4 regions of the Phytopseudomonas daroniae genome follow, and region 3 is predicted to be linked to each of the others. Evidence: riboswitches for the same ligand, from Rfam matches in the RefSeq annotation. Region 3 holds a riboswitch; each other region holds the start of a gene.

Region 1 (5,045 bases), 150 kb from region 3:
GTCAGAATGTCAGGGCGTGGGCCCGTCCACGGCGCGGCCATGTCGCAATCGAGCGGATCGAAGTCGAGCTGCAGGTCATGGGCCAGCGCACGCAGCAGGCTGGCGTTGCCACCCTGGCCGTCACCGCGGGGAATGCGCAGCAGCGCCAGCAGGGTGTCGCGACGCAGCGTACCGGCCGGTGATTCGCCGAACACATGCAGGCCGTCGCGGATCTGCGATTCCTTGAGGTCGCACAGGTAGGCGTCGAGTTGTGGCAACCAGCTGGCCGGATCGTCGTTGAGCTGCAGGCCCAGTTCGCGATCCAGGCTGGCTTCACGCACCTTGACCAAGATCTCACCGCGCAGCTCGGCGGCGCGGCGCAGGTCGAGCTGGCTAGCGTCGTAATACTCATCGGCCAGCCGCTCCAGATCACGCAGGGGGCCATAGCTCTCGGCGCGGGTCAGCGGCGGCATCAGGTGGTCGATGATCACCGCCTGGGTACGGCGTTTGGCCTGGGCGCCCTCGCCGGGATCGTTGACGATGAAGGGATAGATATTCGGCAGCGCACCGAGGATCAAAGTCGGCCAGCAGCTTTCGGAAAGACCAACACTCTTGCCCGGCAGCCATTCCAGGTTGCCGTGCTTGCCAACGTGGATCACCGCCTGGGCGGCGAACACCTGGCGCATCCAGAAATAGAACGCCAGGTAACCGTGAGGCGGCACCAGATCCGGGTCGTGGTAGACCGCTGCCGCATCGACCTGATAACCCCGTGCCGGCTGGATGCCGACGAAGGTCAGGCCGAAGCGCAGACCGGCAATCATCAGCCGGCCACTGCGGTACATCGGATCATTCTCGGGAGCGCCCCAGCGCTCCAGCACGGCCTGGCGGTTGGCCTCGGGCAGCACCGCGAAGAAGCGCCGATAGTCGTCCAGCGCCAGACTCTGGGCGCAAGGCCGCAGGTCGAGGTTGTCGAGATCGTTGGTCACGCCACCGAGCAGTTGGTGAATCAGCGCGGTGCCGCTGTCCGGCAACGCATCGACCGGATAACCCTGCTGTTGCAGAGCCTGGAGGATATTCAGCGCGGCCGCCGGGGTGTCCAGGCCGACGCCGTTGCCGATGCGACCGTCGCGGGTCGGGTAGTTGGCCAGCACCAGGGCGACACGTTTGTCCGCTGCGGGCGTGCGTTGCAGCTCGCACCAGCGCCGCGCCAGTTCGGCGACGAAATCCATGCCGGGCAGGTGCGCACGGTAGCAGACCACGTCGCTCTGGCTGCGTTCGCTGCGCCAGGCCAGGCCCTTGAAGCTGATGGGTCGGGTGATCAGCCGGCCGTCCAGCTCCGGCAGGGCGATATGCATGGCCAGGTCACGCGGGCCGAGGCCCTGGGCGTTACCTTGCCATTGTTCTTCGCTGTCCAAGGCGCAGAGCGCCTGCAACACCGGCACATCGCGGCGGAACGGCCGCGCCTGCGGTGCTTCCGGGTTGGACTGGGCGAAGCCGGTGGTGTTGAGGATAACGGCGGCGCCGGCCTCGTCCAGCCAGTCCTCCACCTGTGCCAGGCAGGCGGCTTCCTTGAGGCTGGCCACGGCGATGGGCAGCGGGTTGAGGCCTTGGGCCCGCAGGCGCTGGCAAAAGCTGTCGACGAAGGCGGTGTTGGCCGCCTGCACATGGGTGCGGTAGAACAGCAGCGCCGCCACCGGCGCATCGGGCTGCCACTCGGAACGCCAATCATCCAGGCGCACATCACTCTTGTGCGGGTGATAGAGGCCGACCCGGGGCAGTGCGCGCGGCGCCTCCCAGGGGTAGTCGCACCCCAGGTAGCGACTGGCGATGCAGTGGAAAAATTGCCGCGCATTGTCCACGCCGCCCTGGCGCAAATACTGCCAGAGCCGCTCGGCATCCTCGGCGGCGACGTTACCCAGGCCGCTCAGCTCGGGATCGGGGCTGTCGTCGCCCGGCACCAGGATCAGCGTCTTGCCGCGCCCGGCCAACTCCACCAGACGCTCGATGCCGTAGCGCCAGTAGCTGACACCGCCATGCACGGAGATCAGGATCACCTTGGCGTGCTGCAGCACCTGCTCGACGTAGAAATCCACCGAGGCGTTGTTGCCCAGTTGCGCCGGGCTGGCCAGGCGCAGACTGGGGTAGTCCTCGGGCAGATGGCAGGCGACCTCGGCCAGCAGCGACAAGTGCGAATCACCGGTGCACAACACCACCAGCTCGGAAGGCGTCTGGCCGAGGTCGGCGATGCTGTCGGCCGGTAACGACTGTCCGGGCTGAGTACGCAGAAGATGCATCTAAGCGAGCTACAAGCTACAAGCTACAAGCTGCAAGCAGGAACAGCCCGCAGCCAAGCTTCTGGCTTTCACTTGTGGCTTGAGGCTTGCAGCTTGAAGCTTCATTTGAGCGCCGCTTTCAGCTCGGCAGCGATGGCTGTGTGATCGAGCTCCTGGCCAATCACGATAAGGCGGGTAACCCGCGCCTCATCAGCCTGCCAGGCACGGTCGAAGTGCTTGTCGAAACGCAGGCCGACACCTTGCAGCAGCAGGCGCATTGGCTTGTTCGGAACGGCGACGAAGCCTTTGATACGCAGGATGCCGTGCCTGGCCACTACGTCCTTCAGCGCGGCGAGCAGGCGGGCTTCATCGATTTGCGGTAGTTCCACGTGGAACGAGTCGAACTCGTCGTGATCGTGGTCTTCCTCCTCATTGTCGTGATGGGTCTTGCGGCCTTCGATGTGCAGTTCGGTCTCGCTGTTCAGGCCCAGCAGCACATTGAGCGGTAGGGAACCGCCATGGGCTTCGACCACCTTGACCGCCGGCGGCAGCTCTTCGCCAACTTCGGTGCGCACCGCCGCCAGGGCGTCGGCATCGAGCAGGTCGGCCTTGTTGAGGATCACCAGATCAGCGCTCGCCAGTTGGTCGGCGAAAAGCTCGTGCAGGGGCGATTCGTGATCGAGATTGGGGTCGAGCTTGCGCTGGGCATCGACCTGATCGGGGAACGCGGCGAAGGTGCCGGCGGCCACCGCCGGGCTGTCGACCACGGTAATCACCGCATCGACGGTGCAGGCGTTGCGGATTTCCGGCCAGTTGAAGGCCTGTACCAGCGGCTTGGGCAGGGCCAGGCCGCTGGTTTCGATGAGGATATGGTCGAGGTCGCCGCGGCGTTCCACCAGCTCGCGCATCACCGGGAAGAACTCTTCCTGTACGGTGCAGCACAGGCAGCCGTTGGCCAGTTCGAAAACGCGGCCATTAGCCTCTTCCTCGGTGCAGCCGATGGAACACTGCTTGAGGATTTCACCATCGATACCCAGTTCGCCGAACTCGTTGACGATCACCGCGATACGGCGGCCCTCGGCGTTTTCCAACATGTGCCGCAGCAAGGTGGTCTTACCGGCACCGAGGAAACCGGTGACGATGGTGACGGGAAGTTTGGCGAGCGTTTTCATGGAGGCCCCTGGCGTCTGGAGAAACGGCGAGCGGGCAATAGATGGCAGGCACAAGCCGAAGCTGGCACGAAGGCATCACCGGATCACCCCGCCCGGTTGTCGAAAGCGTTATCGAGGCAGGTCTCCTGGCTCACAGGTCATGGCGCGTAGCCGGCCTTCCCGGTTTCCCAGTGGCGGTTGGCGATGCGCTCGCTGCTACAGTTGCGGGGGCAGCCACGGCTTGCCGTGTTCCCTCTTAGAACCTGTTCAAAGGCTCGCGAGCTAGAGTCCTGCAAGGCAAAAACAGGCGAGGAAGCGGAGTGTACTTTTGTACATGAGCATTCCGAGCCTGTTTTTAACGCAGCAGGGCCGACGCGCAGCAGACTTTTAACAGGTTCTAGCTCCATGGCGATGCATGAAGAACCTCGAAGACGGCAAGGCTACGCAGTGCCTGGCGGGCGGTCAATCTCGACAGGGGTCACCAGGCCTTGCAACATATTGACGCAAACACCGCTTCATGGTGTTCTTGTGCAGCTGTTTCAGGTGTCTCGCGCCGCCGAGCGCGAGGTGAAACGGGAAGCCGGTGCAAGTCCGGCGCTGCCCCCGCAACGGTATGTGTACGAAGGGTTATCGAAGCCACTGTGCCTCAGGCATGGGAAGGCTGACCCAATACTGTCCCATGACAGTCGTCACGAGCCCGGAGACCGGCCTGAAGTAATCGTTTGGCAACCCGCGGTGGGCGGGCACACGCCGGATATCAGGCCGCCTTGCCTGCTCTCTCGCTGTGTCTTTCTGCCTCGACTTCCTCGTCCTGCAGAAGGCCACGCCCATGTCCACCAGCACTCTGTCCACCTCCGTTTCACTTCCCCTGTCACAGCGTCTGATCCTGGCCGTGGGCAGTTGCCTGCTCGGCGCCGCGCTGATCTTTTTCGCCGGGTTCTCCCACGTCGAAGCCCTGCACAATGCCGCCCACGATACCCGGCATAGCGCCGCGTTTCCGTGCCACTGAGGACGCCAGAATGATCAAGCGTATTGCCCAGACCGCGGGCTTCGCCGGCCTGCTCGCCGCCATCGTACTGACCCTGCTGCAAAGCCTGTGGGTCACTCCGCTGATTCTGCATGCGGAGACGTTCGAAGTCGCAGAGCCCGCTGCCGTTATCGAGCACAGCCACGACACTGCCAGCGCCACTCACGAGCATGACGCCGCTGGCGGCCACAGCCACGAGGGTGAAGCCTGGGCACCGGAAGATGGCTGGCAGCGCCTGTTGTCCACCGGCCTGAGCAACCTGGTGGTCGCCGTCGGCTTCGCATTGATGCTCGCCGGCCTGTTCACCCTGTGCGCGCCACAGAAAACCTGGCAGGGCCTGCTCTGGGGCCTGGCCGGTTTCACCACCTTCGTGCTCGCACCCTCAGCCGGTCTGCCGCCGGAACTGCCGGGTACCGCCGCCGCAGAGCTGGTGCTGCGCCAGTACTGGTGGATCGGCACGGCCGCCTCGACCGCCGCTGGTCTGGCGCTGCTGGCGTTTGGCAGCAACTGGATCCTGCGCATCCTCGGCGTGGTCATCCTCGCCCTGCCCCACCTGATCGGCGCCCCTCACCCGGAGGTTCACGAAAGCCTGGCGCCCGAAGCCCTGGAGCATGA
Region 2 (5,045 bases), on a different contig from region 3:
GCTTGGCGGCCTCTCGGCACCACGCTTTCTGCGCATGGTCGGCAAGGACACCTTCATTCCCAGCGACGACATGGTCGCTGCGCTCAAAGCACAGAAAATCATCGACAAGGCGCCGAACAGCCAGCGTGATCGTGCGGCGGTACAGGCTGCTTTCAATCAGTGGCACGAGCAGAGCGGTCGACCGCTGTGTCAGCTGTCGGTGATGTTGGCGCACACGGTCAATCACTGATGCACCCGCATCTGTCGCGCATCGCCTCGGCCATCGCCGCTGCGCAGCGGATCCTGATCATCACTGGCGCCGGTTTGTCGGCCGACTCCGGGCTGCCTACTTACCGCGGTCTAGGCGGGTTGTACAACGGCCATACCGAAGAGGGCTTGCCGATCGAGGTGGCGCTGTCGGGCGACATGCTGCGCCGCGACCCGGCGCTGTGCTGGAAATACCTGGCCCAGCTCGGCGCCGCCTGCCTGGCGGCTCGGCCGAACGCCGGGCATGTGACGATTGCCGACTTGCAGGCCTTGAAGCCCGAATGCTGGGTGCTCACCCAGAATATCGACGGCTATCACCGTTTGGCAGGCAGTCCGGCGGATCGCCTGATCGAAATCCATGGTGAGTTGGCGCCACTTCACTGCCAGCGGTGTGGCGGCGTGGATGAGCGGCTCGCCGAGCATCTGCAGCGACCGCTACCGCCTTTGTGCGCGCATTGCGGTGGAGTGCTGCGCCCGCCCGTGACGCTGTTTGGCGAGATGCTGCCGGAGGCGGCCGTCGAGCGTCTTTGTGCGCAGTTGGAGAAGGGCTTCGATCTGGTGATCAGCGTCGGCACCAGTGCCAGCTTTCCTTATATAGTCGAGCCGCTGCTGCGCGCATGCCAGTCTGGCGGAGTGACGGTGGAGGTCAATTTGTCGCAGAGCGAGGTCAGCGATCTGGTTGACTTCAGGATGGAAGAAAGGGCCTTAGATGTTTTCCCGGAACTACTGAGTCACATAAAGCATCATAGAATTTGCAAATGGCCCTGTTAGTAGGCATAGTCGCGGCTGTTAATTTTTCACGCCACGGTCGTGCCCATGCGCAAACGCTTCGCACCCCTCGTGCCTCTCGCACTTACGATGGTTCTCGCCGCCTGCGCTAACCATGCTCCACAACCCCAGATCGACGCCCCTGTCCAGGCTTCTCTGCCTGCCAGACCGGTGGTCGCAGCGCCTGTTCTGGACAGGAACGATGCTGTCGAAGACGACGCAGTCGCCGACTTTGCCGATCACGCGCCCTATGAGCTTCCGGTTCTGGCGGATAGTGTCCTCGAGAAAGGGCTTTCCCTGGTCGGTACCCGCTACCGCTTCGGTGGTAGCTCGGTGAAAACCGGTTTCGATTGCAGTGGCTTCATCGGTTATCTGTTCCGTGAGGAACTGGGCATGGAACTGCCGCGTTCGACTCGCGAAATGATCAAGATCGACGCACCGCTGGTCGAGCGCAAAGAGCTGGAGCCCGGTGATCTGGTGTTCTTCAGCACCAATGGGCGCGGTCGTGTCAGCCATGCCGGCATCTATCTGGGGGATGATCAGTTCATCCATTCTTCCAGCAGCCGCAGTGGTGGTGTGCGGGTCGATAGCCTGGATGATCGCTACTGGAAGCGCACCTTCATCGAAGCCAAGCGTGTCCTGGCTCTCGCGCCGACCGAGCATCTGGCCTCCCAGCATTGAGGTACTGCTGTCCGGTCTTGTAGAGATCGGGCAACATCTTGATGGTTTTCAACGAACTGCAGCGTAAAGCTAAAGCTTGCACTGCAGTTGTGAACGCGGCAGAGTAGGACGCATCCAGGCTCCAGGATCGTCCGTCCATGACTGCTACCGTCCGCATCGCCTTCCTGCTTCTCGTCGCACTGCTCAGTGCCTGCTCCAGTCGAGCGCCGGTACCCGTTCCGCAACCAGTCGTTGTAGCGCCCGTTCCTGGCGGTTATCAGGGCGGTGCCGACGATGTGCTGTTTCGTGCCCTGGGTCTTGTCGGCACGCCTTATCGCTACGGCGGCAATACGCCGGCCAGTGGCTTCGATTGCAGCGGCTTGATCGGTTATGTCTACCGCGATGCAGCCGGCATCCAGTTGCCTCGTTCGACGCGCGAGCTGATCAGCATGCGAGCGCCGACCATCGGGCGTGAAGCCCTGCGCAGCGGTGATCTGGTGTTCTTCGCCACCAATGGCGGCCGTCAGGTCAGCCACGCCGGCATCTATGTCGGTGAAGGTCGCTTCGTGCATGCGCCGTCCTCGGGCGGCACCGTGCGCCTCGACAGCCTCGGCAACAGCTACTGGCAGCGCACCTACATCGAAGCCAAGCGCGTCTTTCCGGTCGAGCTGGCCAGCCATCCCTGAGTCTTCGATTGACGCTGGCGCAGCCAATCCTTACCCTTCGTCGCTTGCTTCAGGTGTCCCCGCTTTCGACCGGGGGTGAAACTGGGAAGTCGGTGCGCCACTGCTCTATTAAGCAGGCAATGCCGACGCTGCCCCCGCAACGGTAAACGAGTCAAACCGCGTTTTTTGCCACTGTATCGCTGATACGGGAAGGCGGCGCTGGTGGCTGCGTCTGGATCAGACGCGGCGCTCGCAAGCCCGGAGACCGGCCTGTCGCTTTCCTGAGTTGCGCGGTGGGCGCGGCCGATGCGCGATCGATCCGGTCAGCGCCCGCCTTCCCTCTGTGTGAGCCTTTTATTGTTCGGCATGAGCCTGGTTCCTGCCCGACCGTTTCACCTGCGTGCGCCTGGCAGCCCGGCGCTGAGGAGATCCCATGAGCCCATCCCCAAGCCGCGAATCGACAGAGCGCGATGCGCGACACAACGCCCGCATGGCGCGCAAGAAAGCCCTGATGGACGAGAAGATCGCTCAAGCTCAGGACGAGTACGGGCTGTTGCTGGTACACAGCGGCAATGGCAAGGGCAAGAGCAGTTCTGCCTTCGGCATGGTCGCCCGCGCGCTGGGTCATGGGCTGAAAGTTGGCGTGGTGCAATTCATCAAGGGCGGCATGGCCACCGGCGAAGAGCATTTCTTCCGCCGTTTTCCCGATGAGGTCAGCTATCACGTGATGGGCGAGGGCTACACCTGGGACACCCAGGATCGCCAGCGCGACATCGAGAAAGCCCATCGGGCCTGGGAGGTCGCTCGGCAACTGCTGAGCGACCCGCAGATCGCCCTGGTGGTGCTGGACGAGCTGAACATCGCCCTCAAGCATGGTTATCTGGATGTGGATGTGGTGCTGCGTGATATCGAATCGCGCCCCGAGCTGCAGCATGTGGTGGTCACCGGCCGTGGCGCGCCACCAGCGATGATCGAGGCGGCGGATACCGTTACCGAGATGACGCTCGTGAAGCATGCCTTCAAGTCCGGCGTCAAAGCGCAGAAAGGCGTCGAATTCTGATGAGTATGGTTTCCAGTCCCGATGCTGGCGAACGCGCGCCGCGTCACTGCCCGGCACTGTTGATCGCGGCCCCGGCGTCGGGGCAGGGCAAAACGACCGTTACGGCTGCCTTGGCACGCCTGCACTCCCGCCAGGGCAAGCGCGTGCGGGTATTCAAATGCGGGCCGGACTTTCTCGACCCGATGATCCTGTCCCGCGCCAGTGGCAACCCGGTGTATCAGCTGGATCTGTGGATGGTCGGTGAGGCCGAGAGCCGCCGCCTGTTGTGGGAGGCCGCTGGCGAGGCTGACCTGATTCTCATCGAGGGGGTGATGGGCCTGTTCGACGGCTCGCCGTCCGCCGCCGACCTGGCTCGCCGCTTCGGTGTGCCGGTGTTGGGCGTGATCGATGGCTCGGCCATGGCCCAGACCTTCGGTGCGCTTGCCGTCGGCCTGGCCAGCTATCAGCCTGATCTGCCGTTCTCCGGCGTGCTCGGTAATCGCGTCAACCCCGGGCGGCACAATGACCTGATCCGTGACAGCCTGCCGGAATCCATTCGCTGGTACGGCTCACTGCCGCGCAGCGCCGCCATCGAATTGCCGAGCCGGCACCTGGGGCTGGTGCAGGCAGGTGAACTTGCCGACCTCGATGTACGTCTGGATACCGCTGCCGACGCTCTCGCGCAGACGGCGACCGTAACTCTGCCGCCGCCCGTGACTTTCGCGGCTCCGCCGATGTCGCCCGTACAGCCACTGCTGGATGGTGTGCGTATCGGCGTGGCCCGTGACTCATCCTTTGCTTTCACCTATCAGGCCAATCTCGATCTGCTGGAGCAGATGGGCGCGACCCTGGTGTTCTTCAGTCCGCTGGCCGATGAGCAGCTACCCGAGGTGGATAGCCTTTATCTGCCCGGCGGTTACCCCGAACTGCATCTGCAGGCGTTGGCGGCTAATCGCTCGATGATCGAGGCCATCTCGGCTCATCAGCATGCCGGCAAACCGATCCTCGCCGAGTGCGGTGGCATGCTCTACCTGCTCGATGCGCTGAGCGATGTGGCCGGTGAGCGAGCCGAACTGGCCGGGCTGGTGCCCGGCCACGCACAGATGCAGAAGCGCCTGGTCGCCCTGGCGCTGCAGGCGGTGACGCTGCCCGAAGGGTTGCTGCGTGGGCACAGCTATCACCATTCACGCCTCGAGTCCGATCTGCAGCCGCTGGCCCTCGGCGAGTGCCCCAACGACAAGCCGGTGAGCGAGGCGGTGTTCCGTCTCGGTCGACTTACCGCGTCCTATATTCACTTTTACTTGCCGTCCAATCCGGCCACTGCAGCGGCATTGTTGCGGCCATGAACGATCACGCCTTCAGCGCTGACGAGCGCGCCGCGGTCTATCGGGCCATCGCCGAGCGCCGCGATATGCGTCATTTCAGTGGCGGCGAGGTGGCGCCCGAGCTGCTGGCGAAGTTGCTCGAAGCGGCCCACCAGGCGCCCAGTGTGGGCCTGATGCAACCGTGGCGCTTCATCCGCATCACCCGGCCGGTGCTGCGTGAAGACATCTATCAGTTGGTCGAGGCCGAACGCCGGTTGACCGCCGAGGCTTTGGGCGAGCGTTCCGATGCGTTCATGCGGCTCAAGGTCGAGGGCGTTCGCGAGTGCGCCGAAGTGCTGGTTG
Region 3 (5,045 bases):
AGTCCTGCAGTTCCAGGCGCACCCGGTCGTCCAGCCCCTCTTCGTGCACCCGTTGGCGGCCCAGTTGCAACTGGGCCTGGCTGAGGGTGATGCCGTACACCTCGGCACCGAACTCCCGCGCGGCCAGGCGGGCCAGCCCCCCCCAGCCACAACCCACGTCCAGCAAGCGCTCACCGGGTTGCAGACGCAACTTGCGACACAGATGGCGCAGCTTGGCCAACTGGGCCTGTTCCAGGGTCTGCTCGGGCGACTCGAAATAGGCGCAGGAGTAGACCATCTGCTCATCCAGCCAGAGCGAGTAAAAGTCGTTGGACAGATCGTAATGGTAGCTGATGTCGGCGGCATCGCTGGCCTTGTCGTGACGGCTGTAGTGCGCGTCACTTTCCTCGGCCTCGCCCAACAGCGCCTGACTGAGTGCATCGCCCAGCGCGATGACCTCGTCGATCGCCCCCTCGATCTCGCAACGCCCCTCGACATAGGCGCTGCCCAGAGCATCGAGACTGGGCTGGGTCAGTTGCGAGAGCATGCTCGGATCCCTGACCACCAGGGTGACTTGCGGCTGCGGGCCGAGATCGAGCTGATTGCCGTCCCACAGACGGATACGCAGCGGCAATTGCAGGTCACGCAGGACGGGCGGCAAATAGGCAAGCATCGGATACCTCCACCGTTTTGACGATCAAAACAAGCGTAGACCAGTTGTTCGCTATTCGAGGCTATCGAAGCGATAGCGTGAAACAATCAGCGCCGTGAGTCCGTCACGTCCCGAATCGACAGCTCGGGTACCGGGCGGCCGTGGATCAGTTGCTCGTCCACCAGCCGCGCCACGTCCGCCTCGCTGCGGATCCGGTACCAGGCGCCGGGTGGATAGACGCTCAGGGTCGGCCCCTGGTCGCAGGGAAACTGGCACTGGGTGCGGGTGATATGCACACCACCGTCACACTCCAGCCGACCGGCCGCCTTGACCCGCTCGCGCAGCGCCTTCCACAACGGCAGGGCTCCGCGCCGGGTGCAGCGTGGGCCGTTGCAAAGCAACACACGGTATTGGTGGGCGGGGATCTTCGACCAGGCATGGCTGGATGGCAGCGCCGGTACGTCGACGCAGCTCAGGTGCAGTTCCGGCCGTTCGATCAGTGCACAGGCGGCCGCTGCCGCATCGGCGTCGAGCTGGCCGAACAGGCTGGTGACGAAAACCCGTGAAGGATCGACCAGGCCGGCCAGTTCGCTGCGCAGCCAGTCGACATGCTGGCTGCTGCTCTGTGCTTCGAGGTCGATCACCAGCAACGTTCCGCTGCCCTCACGCACACGCAGCCAGAGGTCGTCGTGACCCGCCGCGGTATCGACGATTTCCGCCAACGCACCCTGCCCACGCAGCTCGACCAGGCGGGCACGAAACAGCTCGGCGAACGATCCCTGCAGCAGATCCGGGCCGGCGAACAGCACCTGAGCGTATGGCGTGGTGGTCATGGGGGCTCCATAAAAGGGCGGCAGTGTAGCAGCCGTTCAGATACCGATTGCCAGCAGCGCCTGCCACAGCGCCTCAGGCGCCTCGAACTGCCGCTCGACCGCAGGCAGCTCCGGACGCTGCAACACCAGCACCGGCACACCGCGCTCACGGGCGACCTGCAGTTTGTGCTCGGTGGCGGCGCTGCCACTGTTCTTGCTCACCAGCACATCGCAATCCAGGCGCTCGAACAGCGCGCGCTCGTCTTCCAGGCTGAATGGCCCGCGGGCGCCGATCACCTCGGCGCGTGCTGTAGCGGGCTGACTTTGCAGACAGCGCACCGTCCAGTGCTGGTGGGCGGGAATCTCCTGCAGATGCTCCAGTGGTTCGCGGCCGAGGGTGAACAGTGGCCGCTGAAAATCGCCGAGTGCCGCGATCAGCGTCGGCCAATCGAATACCTCGCGCCAGTCATCCCCAGGCAAGGCCTGCCAGCCCGGCCGACGCAGTGCCCAGCAGGCGATCCCTGCCCGTTGCGCGGCGCGGGCGGCGTTATGGCTGATCTGCGCGGCATAGGGGTGGGTCGCGTCGACCAGCAGATCGATTCCCTGCTCGCGGATGAAGCCAGCAAGGCCCTCGGCGCCGCCGAAACCACCGATGCGCACCTGGCAAGCGAGGTCATCCGGCACCCTGCCCAACCCGGCCAGGCTGTATATGTGCGCCGGCCCAAGGCGCCGGGCGAGACTCAGCGCCTCACCGATACCGCCCAGCAACAGCACGCGGGTCATGACGACTCGGCCGGCTTGCTGACGTGCAGCAGGGTGATCGGCAACGCGGCGCGCCAGGTGTCGAAACCACCGAGTGGCCGGGCCTGAGCCACTTCGATGCGGGTCAGCTCGCCGCCGTGTTCACCGCGAAAGGCGATCAGCGCCGCTTCGCTCTGCAGGGTCACGGCATTGGCCACCAGCCGGCCACCCGGCTTGAGCCCGCGCCAGCAGCTATCCAGCACACCGGGTGCGGTAACGCCGCCGCCGATGAAGATCGCATCTGGCGCCGCCAGCCCCTCCAGCGCCTCGGGTGCCCGCCCGGCCACCAGTTGCAGCCCCGGCACGCCGAGGGCATCGCGGTTGTGGATGATATGGCCCTGGCGCCCTTCGTCAGCCTCGATGGCGATGGCCCGACAAGCGGGATGAGCGCGCAGCCACTCGATGCCAATGGAGCCGCAGCCGGCACCGACATCCCAGAGCAGTTCGCCGGGCAGCGGCGCCAAACGCGCCAGGGTGATGGCGCGCACGTCGCGCTTGGTGAGTTGCCCATCATGACGATAGGCGTCGTCCGGCAGACCGGGCGTGAGCGGCAGACACCTGGCGTCATCGCCGGCCACGCAGTCGATCGCCACCAGGTTGAGATCGGCCGCCCGATCCAGCGACCAGCCCCCGGCCAGGCCGTCGATCCGCCGCTCCCGCTCACCGCCCAGGTGCTCGAAGACGCTCAGCCGACTGGGCCCGAAACCGCGCTCGCATAGCAGCTCGGCGATGGCTGCCGGGCTCGCGCCATCATTGCTCAGCACCAGCAGGCGCACGCCGGGATGAATCTGCGCATTGAGTGCCGCCAGCGGTCGGCCAACCAGCGAGACCAGGGTCGTGGTCTGCAGCGGCCAGCCCAGGCGAGCCGCCGCCAGCGAGCAGGACGAAGGCGCCGGCAGGATGTGCAGCTCCTCGCTCGGCAACTCGCGAGCCAGGCTGGCACCGACACCGAAGAGCATCGGGTCACCGCTGGCCAGCACGCAGACCGGCGTGCCGCGCTGCGCCAGCACCGGTGCCAGGGAAAAGGGCCTGGGCCAGGCCAGACGCGTGGCACCGATGCAGCGCGGCAGCAGGGCCAACTGGCGTTCGCTGCCGAACACCTGGCCAGCCTTGAGCAGGGCATGCCGCGCCGCCTTGCCGAGGCCGGCATAGCCGTCTTCTCCAATGCCCACGACGGTCAGCCAGGGTGTCATGCGTTTTCCTCAATTGTCAGTCCTGTGGACAACGCTCTTTTTGTCCACCATTTACGATGGTAAGGCGGTGGACGGATAAAGCGTCGTCCACCCTACAAAAGGCCGCTTCGGGCCTTCCGCGCACATACCGGAACGGGAGTATCCGACGACGCGGCTTTTCATCCGGGTGGGCAAAGCGGGCATAATAGCGTCTTCGTCGGTGTCCGTCGGCTACGTGGTACGTAGGCGCGGGCCTAAGAGGGAACACGAGCGGAGCATTCTGCCGCGTGGCTGCCCCCGCAACTGTACGCAGCGAGCGCATGTGCCAACCGCCACTGGGAAACCGGGAAGGCCGGCCACGCGCCATGACCTGCGAGCCAGGAGACCTGCCGACGGATTCAGTCGCATGTGCCCACACCGGGCGGGGTGTCCCGGTGATAGAAGCTCGACCTTCTCTGGCCTATCCTCGAACGGATGCCCATGTGACCCGACCCCGGTGATCCGTTGAAACAGGCCCAGTGCAATCCATCTCCAGCCTTTCGCCCCTCGGCCTGTCCGGGGTTGCTGCGTATCGTGCAGGCGAAGGACGGCGGTATCTGCCGGATCAAGCTGGCCTGCGGCCGCCTCGACGCCAGCCAGGCCGAGCGCATCGCCCAGGCCGCGCAACGCCATGCAGGCGGCGTGCTCGAAGCCACCAACCGCGCCAACCTGCAGATCCGCGGCATCCATGCCGGCAGTGAAGATGCGCTGATCGGCGAGCTGCTGGCTGCGGGTCTCGGCCCGAACTCACCCGGTGCCGACGATGTGCGCAACCTGATGGTCAGCCCCGCCGCCGGCCTCGATCCGGCGGCGCTGGTCGACGTGTCGGCGCTGGCCGCACGCTTGCTGACGACCCTGGAGAACACGCCGCGCCTGCACGCGCTGTCGCCCAAGTTCGCCCTGCTGCTCGATGGCGGCGAACGCCTTGCCATGCTCGAACATCCCCACGATATCTGGCTCAGCGCCCTGCCGCTGGATGGCCAGATCGGCTATGCCTTCGGCCTGGCCGGTTGCCCGCCACAGGCACCTGGCGATGCGCCCGCGCTGGCAGTGGTGCCCGAGGCGCATGCCCATGATCTGCTGCTGGCGCTGCTCGATCTGTTTCTCGAACTGGCCAGCCCCGAGCAGACGCGCATGCGCCATCTGCTCGTCAGCCACCCGGCCGCCGAACTGCTGCAGCGCCTGGGCGAACGTCTGGGTGACGTTCTGCTGAGCGCGGATCAGTGGCGGCGCAGCCCTGCCGAACCCCAGGCCCATATCGGTATCGGCGCCCAGCGCCAGCCTGGTCTGGTGTATATCGGCGGGGTGCCGCCGTTGGGCCGAATCGACGCTGAACAACTGCTTGGCCTGGCCGCTCTGGCTCGGCGTCTGGGCGATGGCAGCCTGCGCCTGACCCCCTGGCAGAGCGTGTTGCTGCCGAATATCGCCGAGGCCGATGCGAAGACAGCTGCCCAGGCGCTGGAAGGGCTCGGTCTGCTGGTCGATGCCGATGCGCCGTTGACACGCGTCATCGCCTGTACCGGTTCGAGCGGTTGCGCCAAGGGCCTGGCCGACACCAAGGCCGATGCCGGGCGCCTGGCCGAAAGGCTG
Region 4 (5,045 bases), on a different contig from region 3:
CTCCGGCTGCAGATCCGGATTGCCGCCGTCCGGCCAGTACAGGTCATTGAAGGTTGGCGCGCGAAAGCCTTCGGCGTAGGAGAGGATCAGTTCGTTGCGCGCATCCAGCTTGTAGCCCAGCGCGCCGCTGAAGGTATTGGCGCTGCCGAACTGCTGGTTCTTCTCGTGGCGCAGGCCGAGCTCGGTGAAGAACACTTCGCCGCGGTAGCTGTGCTGAGCGAGCAGCGCATGGTTCCAGCGGCTGTCCTGCGCATGGTCAGTGTTGCTGTTGAGTTGTTCCTGATAGCTTTCTGCACCGACGAGCAGGCTGTTGCCATTGCCCAAATCGAGTGTGTTGAGCCAGGCCAGGCTGTCACGGTAGGTGCTGAACGGGCTGCTGTCGGGAACATCGTCAAAACGCTCGGCGGAGCGGTTCTCGCTGTGGCCCAGTTCCACGCGGCTTTTCCAGTTCGGCAGCAACTGGGCGCTGACGAAGCCCGAGTAGCTGGTGAGCTGGTAGTCGGCATAGGGGTAGGCGCCATCCCAACCCAGGTCATATTCGCTCTCGCCACGTTGATCCAGCACACTGAAACCGGCCTCCAGCTCGTTGCTGAAACGATGGCTGAGGCTGGCGCTGAAAGCGTTGTTGCGATAGGCGTCGCGGTCATGATCCGGCGCCACTCGGGCATAGGTGCGGTTGATGCCGCGCGTGTCATCGGCACTCATGCTGAGGTTGAAGCGGGTGTCTGCGTTGCCGCCGGAGAGGCCGAGACTGCGCTCCCAGGTGTGGTTCGTGCCATAACCGATACGCAGGCGCGGATTGAGCCCCTCGCCAGTGGCCCGACGGGTGAAGATCTGCACCACGCCGCCGATCGCGTCGGCACCATGGATCGCCGAGCGTGAACCGCGTAGTACCTCGACGCGCTCGATCTGTTCGATATTCAGGTATTCCAGTGGGGAGATACCGGCGGACGCCGAGCCGATGCGCTGACCGTCGACCAGTACCAGGCTCTGCGCCGATTTGGTGCCACGGATGTACAGGCCGCTGTTGCTGCCTCTGCCACCGCTACGGGTGACCTGTACGCCGGGAGCGCGGGCCAGCAGATCGAGCACGCTGCTGGGCTGCAAGCGGTCGATATCTTCGCGGGTGAATACCGTGCTGGCGGTACTGCTCTGCTCGCGTGGCTGTACCTCGCGATTGCTGGTGATGACGGTTTCCGAGAGCTTCAGGGCGTCGTCGTAACTGGTGGCCTGGGCCAAAGCCAGGCCGGGAGCCAGAGACGTCGCAAGGATCAGGCGGGACAATTTCACATGTATTTCCTCAAAGGTCGGCAGACTTTCGAGGAGGGCAGAAGCAAGCGCGGCGCAGAAGGCCGTCGCTTGACGGTGATGCCCTCCGCAACACCAGTCGAATCCTGCGAGGCCGGTCTCCGGGCTCTCGACTCAGTCACTCGCCTTCCCGGGAAACCCAGTGGCTGTTGAGCGGCTGTGCAGTACTGCAGTCGATTACCGTTGCGGGGGCAGCGCCGGGATGACTCGCTGGGCGAGGGCACCGGCTTCCCGTTTAACGCCCGACGGCTGATCGTCAGGGCGCACCTTGCAGGATATGAACGCCGCGTACCTTAGTGTGCGCCTGAGTGAATTACAAGCAAGCACCTCAGTCTTTGCTTGAATTTTTCTCAAGAATAGCGAGGCGTTTACGCACGGCCGCTTCGATCCCCGCTTCATCCAGGCCACACTCGGCGAGCATCTGTTCGGGCCTGGCGTGCTCGACATAATTGTCGGGCAGGCCCAGGTGCAGCATCGGTTTGAGCGCGCCACTCTGGGCGAGGAATTCGCTGACGGCGCTGCCGGCGCCGCCCATCACGCTGTTTTCCTCGATGCTCACCAGCAGCTCATGGCTGGCGGCCAGTTCGCTGATCAGGGCTTCGTCCAGGGGCTTGACGAAGCGCATGTCGACCACCGTGGCGTTCAGCGTTTCGCCGACGCGCAGGGCCTCGGCCAGTTGCACGCCGAACACCAGCAGGGCGACGCCGCTGCCCTGGCGACGGATCACGCCTTTACCAATCGGCAGAGCGCTCAGTGCGCGGTCAATCGGCGCATTCGGGCCGCTGCCACGCGGGTAGCGCACCGCTGCCGGGCCGGCGAACTGGTAGCCGGTGGTGAGCATGTGGTGCAGTTCGTTCTCGTCGCTCGGCGTCATGATCAGCATGCCGGGAATGCAACGCAGGTAGGAGAGGTCGAAGCTGCCGGCGTGAGTGGGGCCGTCTTCACCGACCAGGCCGGCGCGGTCGATGGCGAACAGCACGTCGAGGTTCTGCACGGCCACGTCGTGGATCAGTTGATCATAGGCGCGCTGCAGAAACGTCGAGTAGATCGCCACCACCGGCTTGGCGCCTTCACAGGCCATGCCGGCGGCGAGCGTCACCGCGTGTTGTTCGGCGATGGCCACGTCGAAGTAGCGATCCCCGTGGCGCTCGCTGAAGGTCACCAGGTCGGAGCCCTCCTTCATGGCCGGGGTGATGGCCATCAGGCGCTCGTCGCTCGCCGCCATATCGCACAGCCACTGACCGAACACGCTGGAGTACTTCGGCCCGGACGGCTTTTTCGCTTTGGCTGGTGCGTTGATCGGCTCCAGTTTGGTGATCGCGTGGTAGACGATCGGGTCGACCTCGGCGGGCGCGAAGCCCTTGCCCTTCTTGGTGACCACGTGGAGGAACTGCAGGCCTTCCAGGTCGCGCATGTTGCGCAGGGTGGCCAGCAGGGTCGGCAGATCATGGCCGTCGATGGGGCCGATGTAGTTCCAGCCCAGCTCTTCGAACAGCGTGCCGGAGACCAGCATACCTTTGGCGTGCTCTTCGGTCTTGCGGGCGATTTCCCAGGCGCCGGGCAGCTTGGACAGCACTTTCTTGCTGCCTTCGCGCATGTTGGCGTAGGTGCGGCTGGAGAGGATCTTGGCCAGGTAGTTGGACAGGCCGCCGACATTCTTGGAGATCGACATGTCGTTGTCGTTGAGCACCACCAGCATGTTGGCCTTGACGTCTGCCGCATGGTTGAGCGCTTCGAACGCCATGCCGGCAGTCAGGGCGCCGTCGCCGATCACGGCAACCGATTTGCGCTTGCTGCCCTGGCGCTGGGCAGCGATGGCCATGCCCAGTGCGGCGCTGATCGAGGTGCTGGAGTGACCGACGCCAAAGGTGTCGTACTCACTTTCCGAACGACGCGGAAAGGCGGCGATGCCGTCCTTCTGGCGCAGGCTGCTCATGCGCTCGCGGCGGCCGGTGAGGATCTTGTGCGGATAGGCCTGATGGCCGACGTCCCACACCAGGCGGTCGTCCGGGGTATCGAAGACGTAGTGCAGGGCGATGGTCAGTTCGATCACCCCGAGGCCTGCGCCGAAATGCCCGCCGGTCTGACCGACCGTGTAGAGCAGGTACTGGCGCAATTCGTCCGCCAGGGTCTCCAGCTCGGCCTCGCCGAGGCGGCGCAGCTCATCCGGCGTGTTGGCGCGGTCGAGCAGCGGCGTCAGCGGGCGTTCGCGGGGAATCTCGTGGAAAGTCGTCGGCATCAGGCGAGTCGTTATAAGAATTCAAAGAATGGGGCAGTTTACCTGATGCGACGATCCGAGCCCAAGCAGGGCAAGAGCGCGGATCGCCGCAGCGGTCGTGGCAGATGAGACAGCGAGGGCGTGACTTCAGTTGCGCCTTTCGACGATATAGCGAGCCAGTTCGCGCAGTGGCTCGGCGGCGCTGTCGAACGGGTGCAGCGCCTGCAGGGCCTGGTCGCGCAGTTCGCAGGCATAGTGCTTCGCCGCCTCCAGGCCGAGCAGGGCCGGGTAGGTGGGTTTGTCGTTCGCCTGATCCTTGCCCTGGGTCTTGCCCAGGGTGGCGGTATCGCTTTCGACGTCGAGGATGTCGTCCTGCACCTGGAAGGCCAGGCCGATGACGCGAGCGTAGGTGCTCAGGGCCGTCAGCGTGCGTTCATCGGCCCGGCCGCTGGCCAGGGCGCCGAGGCACACGCTGGCTTCGATCAGCGCACCGGTCTTGTGACGGTGCATGACCTCCAGGGCTTGCTGTTGCAGTTGCTGGCCGACCGAGCCGAGGTCGATGGCCTGACCGCCAACCATGCCCGCCGGGCCTGCGGCGTTGGCCAATGCGCTGAACATGGCCAGGCGAACATCGGCGCTCTGCGGGTTGCGCTGCTCGTCGGCCAGCACCGCGAAAGCCAGGCTCTGCAGGCCGTCGCCGGCGAGGATCGCCGTCGCCTCGTCGAAGGCCTTGTGGGTGGTCGGCTGCCCGCGGCGCAGGTCGTCATCGTCCATGGCCGGCAGGTCGTCGTGTACCAGGGAGTAAGCGTGGATCAGCTCCACCGCGCAGGCCGCACCATCGGCTTGCCGGATATCCCCACCCAGGGCTTCGCAGGCGGCGTAGGCGAGTAGCGGGCGAATGCGTTTGCCGCCGTTGAACACGCTGTAGCGCATGGCCGCATAGAGGCGCTCGAGCTCGGTACGCGGTGCTGCGAACAGCAGCTCCAGAGCCGCGTCGACCTGCTTCTGGCAGCGGGCCTGGTACGTGGTGATCATATCGGTTCGTCCGTTTCGAACGGCGCCGCTTCCAGTTCGCCATCGCGCTCCAGGAGGATCTGTACTTTCTGCTCGGCCTGGGTCAGCGACGCCTGGCAGTCACGGGTCAGGCGGATGCCCTGTTCGAAGGCGCTCAGCGACTCCTCCAGCGACAGTTCGCCGTTCTCCAGGCGTTCGACCAGGGTTTGCAGGTCGGTGAGGGACTGCTCGAAATCGAGCGAGGCTTTCTTACGGGCCATGGCGGGAATTCTCAGGCGGGGTTCGCGGTTCGGCGCGACATTAGGATTTGTTCTCGATTCAGCACCAGCCGCGTTGCGGCGAAAAAACTCGCCAACACGGCAGGCAGGCCAAGAGCAGTGCGTGGCGAGATTTTACGCGCAACCCTCCGGGTCGGGCTCATTTTGTCGCGAATGCCGCGTTGCTCGCCACTCATTTGGCGCAACCAGACTTCGCGGCTCGCGATAAAGCGCGCTCTGGCATCGTC

Evidence for each region. A riboswitch is a leader RNA that binds a small molecule or an ion and turns the genes downstream of it on or off. The one in region 3 is predicted to bind cobalamin.
Region 1: linked by a shared signal. The riboswitch ahead of cobW (cobalamin biosynthesis protein CobW) and the one ahead of cobG (precorrin-3B synthase) in region 3 are both predicted to bind cobalamin.
Region 2: linked by a shared signal. The riboswitch ahead of cobO (cob(I)yrinic acid a,c-diamide adenosyltransferase) and the one ahead of cobG (precorrin-3B synthase) in region 3 are both predicted to bind cobalamin.
Region 4: linked by a shared signal. The riboswitch ahead of DNK10_RS03075 (TonB-dependent receptor domain-containing protein) and the one ahead of cobG (precorrin-3B synthase) in region 3 are both predicted to bind cobalamin.

What each region holds. Positions count from the first base shown of each region.
Region 1 covers NZ_QJUJ01000004.1:291,926-296,970, forward strand. The annotation lists gene cobN (cobaltochelatase subunit CobN) at 1-2,273, opposite strand, end outside; gene cobW (cobalamin biosynthesis protein CobW) at 2,375-3,424, opposite strand; cobalamin riboswitch at 3,523-3,704, opposite strand; cobalamin riboswitch at 3,928-4,130, shown strand; gene DNK10_RS12180 (CbtB domain-containing protein) at 4,233-4,412, shown strand; gene DNK10_RS12185 (CbtA family protein) at 4,423-5,045, shown strand, end outside.
Region 2 covers NZ_QJUJ01000005.1:278,187-283,231, reverse strand. The annotation lists gene DNK10_RS14740 (DNA-3-methyladenine glycosylase I) at 1-229, shown strand, start outside; gene DNK10_RS14735 (NAD-dependent protein deacylase) at 229-1,017, shown strand; gene DNK10_RS14730 (C40 family peptidase) at 1,063-1,695, shown strand; gene DNK10_RS14725 (C40 family peptidase) at 1,833-2,360, shown strand; cobalamin riboswitch at 2,395-2,627, shown strand; gene cobO (cob(I)yrinic acid a,c-diamide adenosyltransferase) at 2,773-3,399, shown strand; gene DNK10_RS14715 (cobyrinic acid a,c-diamide synthase CobB) at 3,405-4,724, shown strand; gene bluB (5,6-dimethylbenzimidazole synthase) at 4,721-5,045, shown strand, end outside.
Region 3 covers NZ_QJUJ01000004.1:438,967-444,011, reverse strand. The annotation lists gene cfaB (C17 cyclopropane fatty acid synthase CfaB) at 1-652, opposite strand, end outside; gene DNK10_RS12850 ((2Fe-2S) ferredoxin domain-containing protein) at 739-1,464, opposite strand; gene DNK10_RS12845 (cobalt-precorrin-6A reductase) at 1,501-2,226, opposite strand; gene cbiE (precorrin-6y C5,15-methyltransferase (decarboxylating) subunit CbiE) at 2,223-3,437, opposite strand; cobalamin riboswitch at 3,618-3,824, shown strand; gene cobG (precorrin-3B synthase) at 3,921-5,045, shown strand, end outside.
Region 4 covers NZ_QJUJ01000001.1:638,297-643,341, reverse strand. The annotation lists gene DNK10_RS03075 (TonB-dependent receptor domain-containing protein) at 1-1,290, opposite strand, end outside; cobalamin riboswitch at 1,384-1,594, opposite strand; gene dxs (1-deoxy-D-xylulose-5-phosphate synthase) at 1,637-3,547, opposite strand; gene ispA ((2E,6E)-farnesyl diphosphate synthase) at 3,674-4,561, opposite strand; gene DNK10_RS03060 (exodeoxyribonuclease VII small subunit) at 4,558-4,800, opposite strand.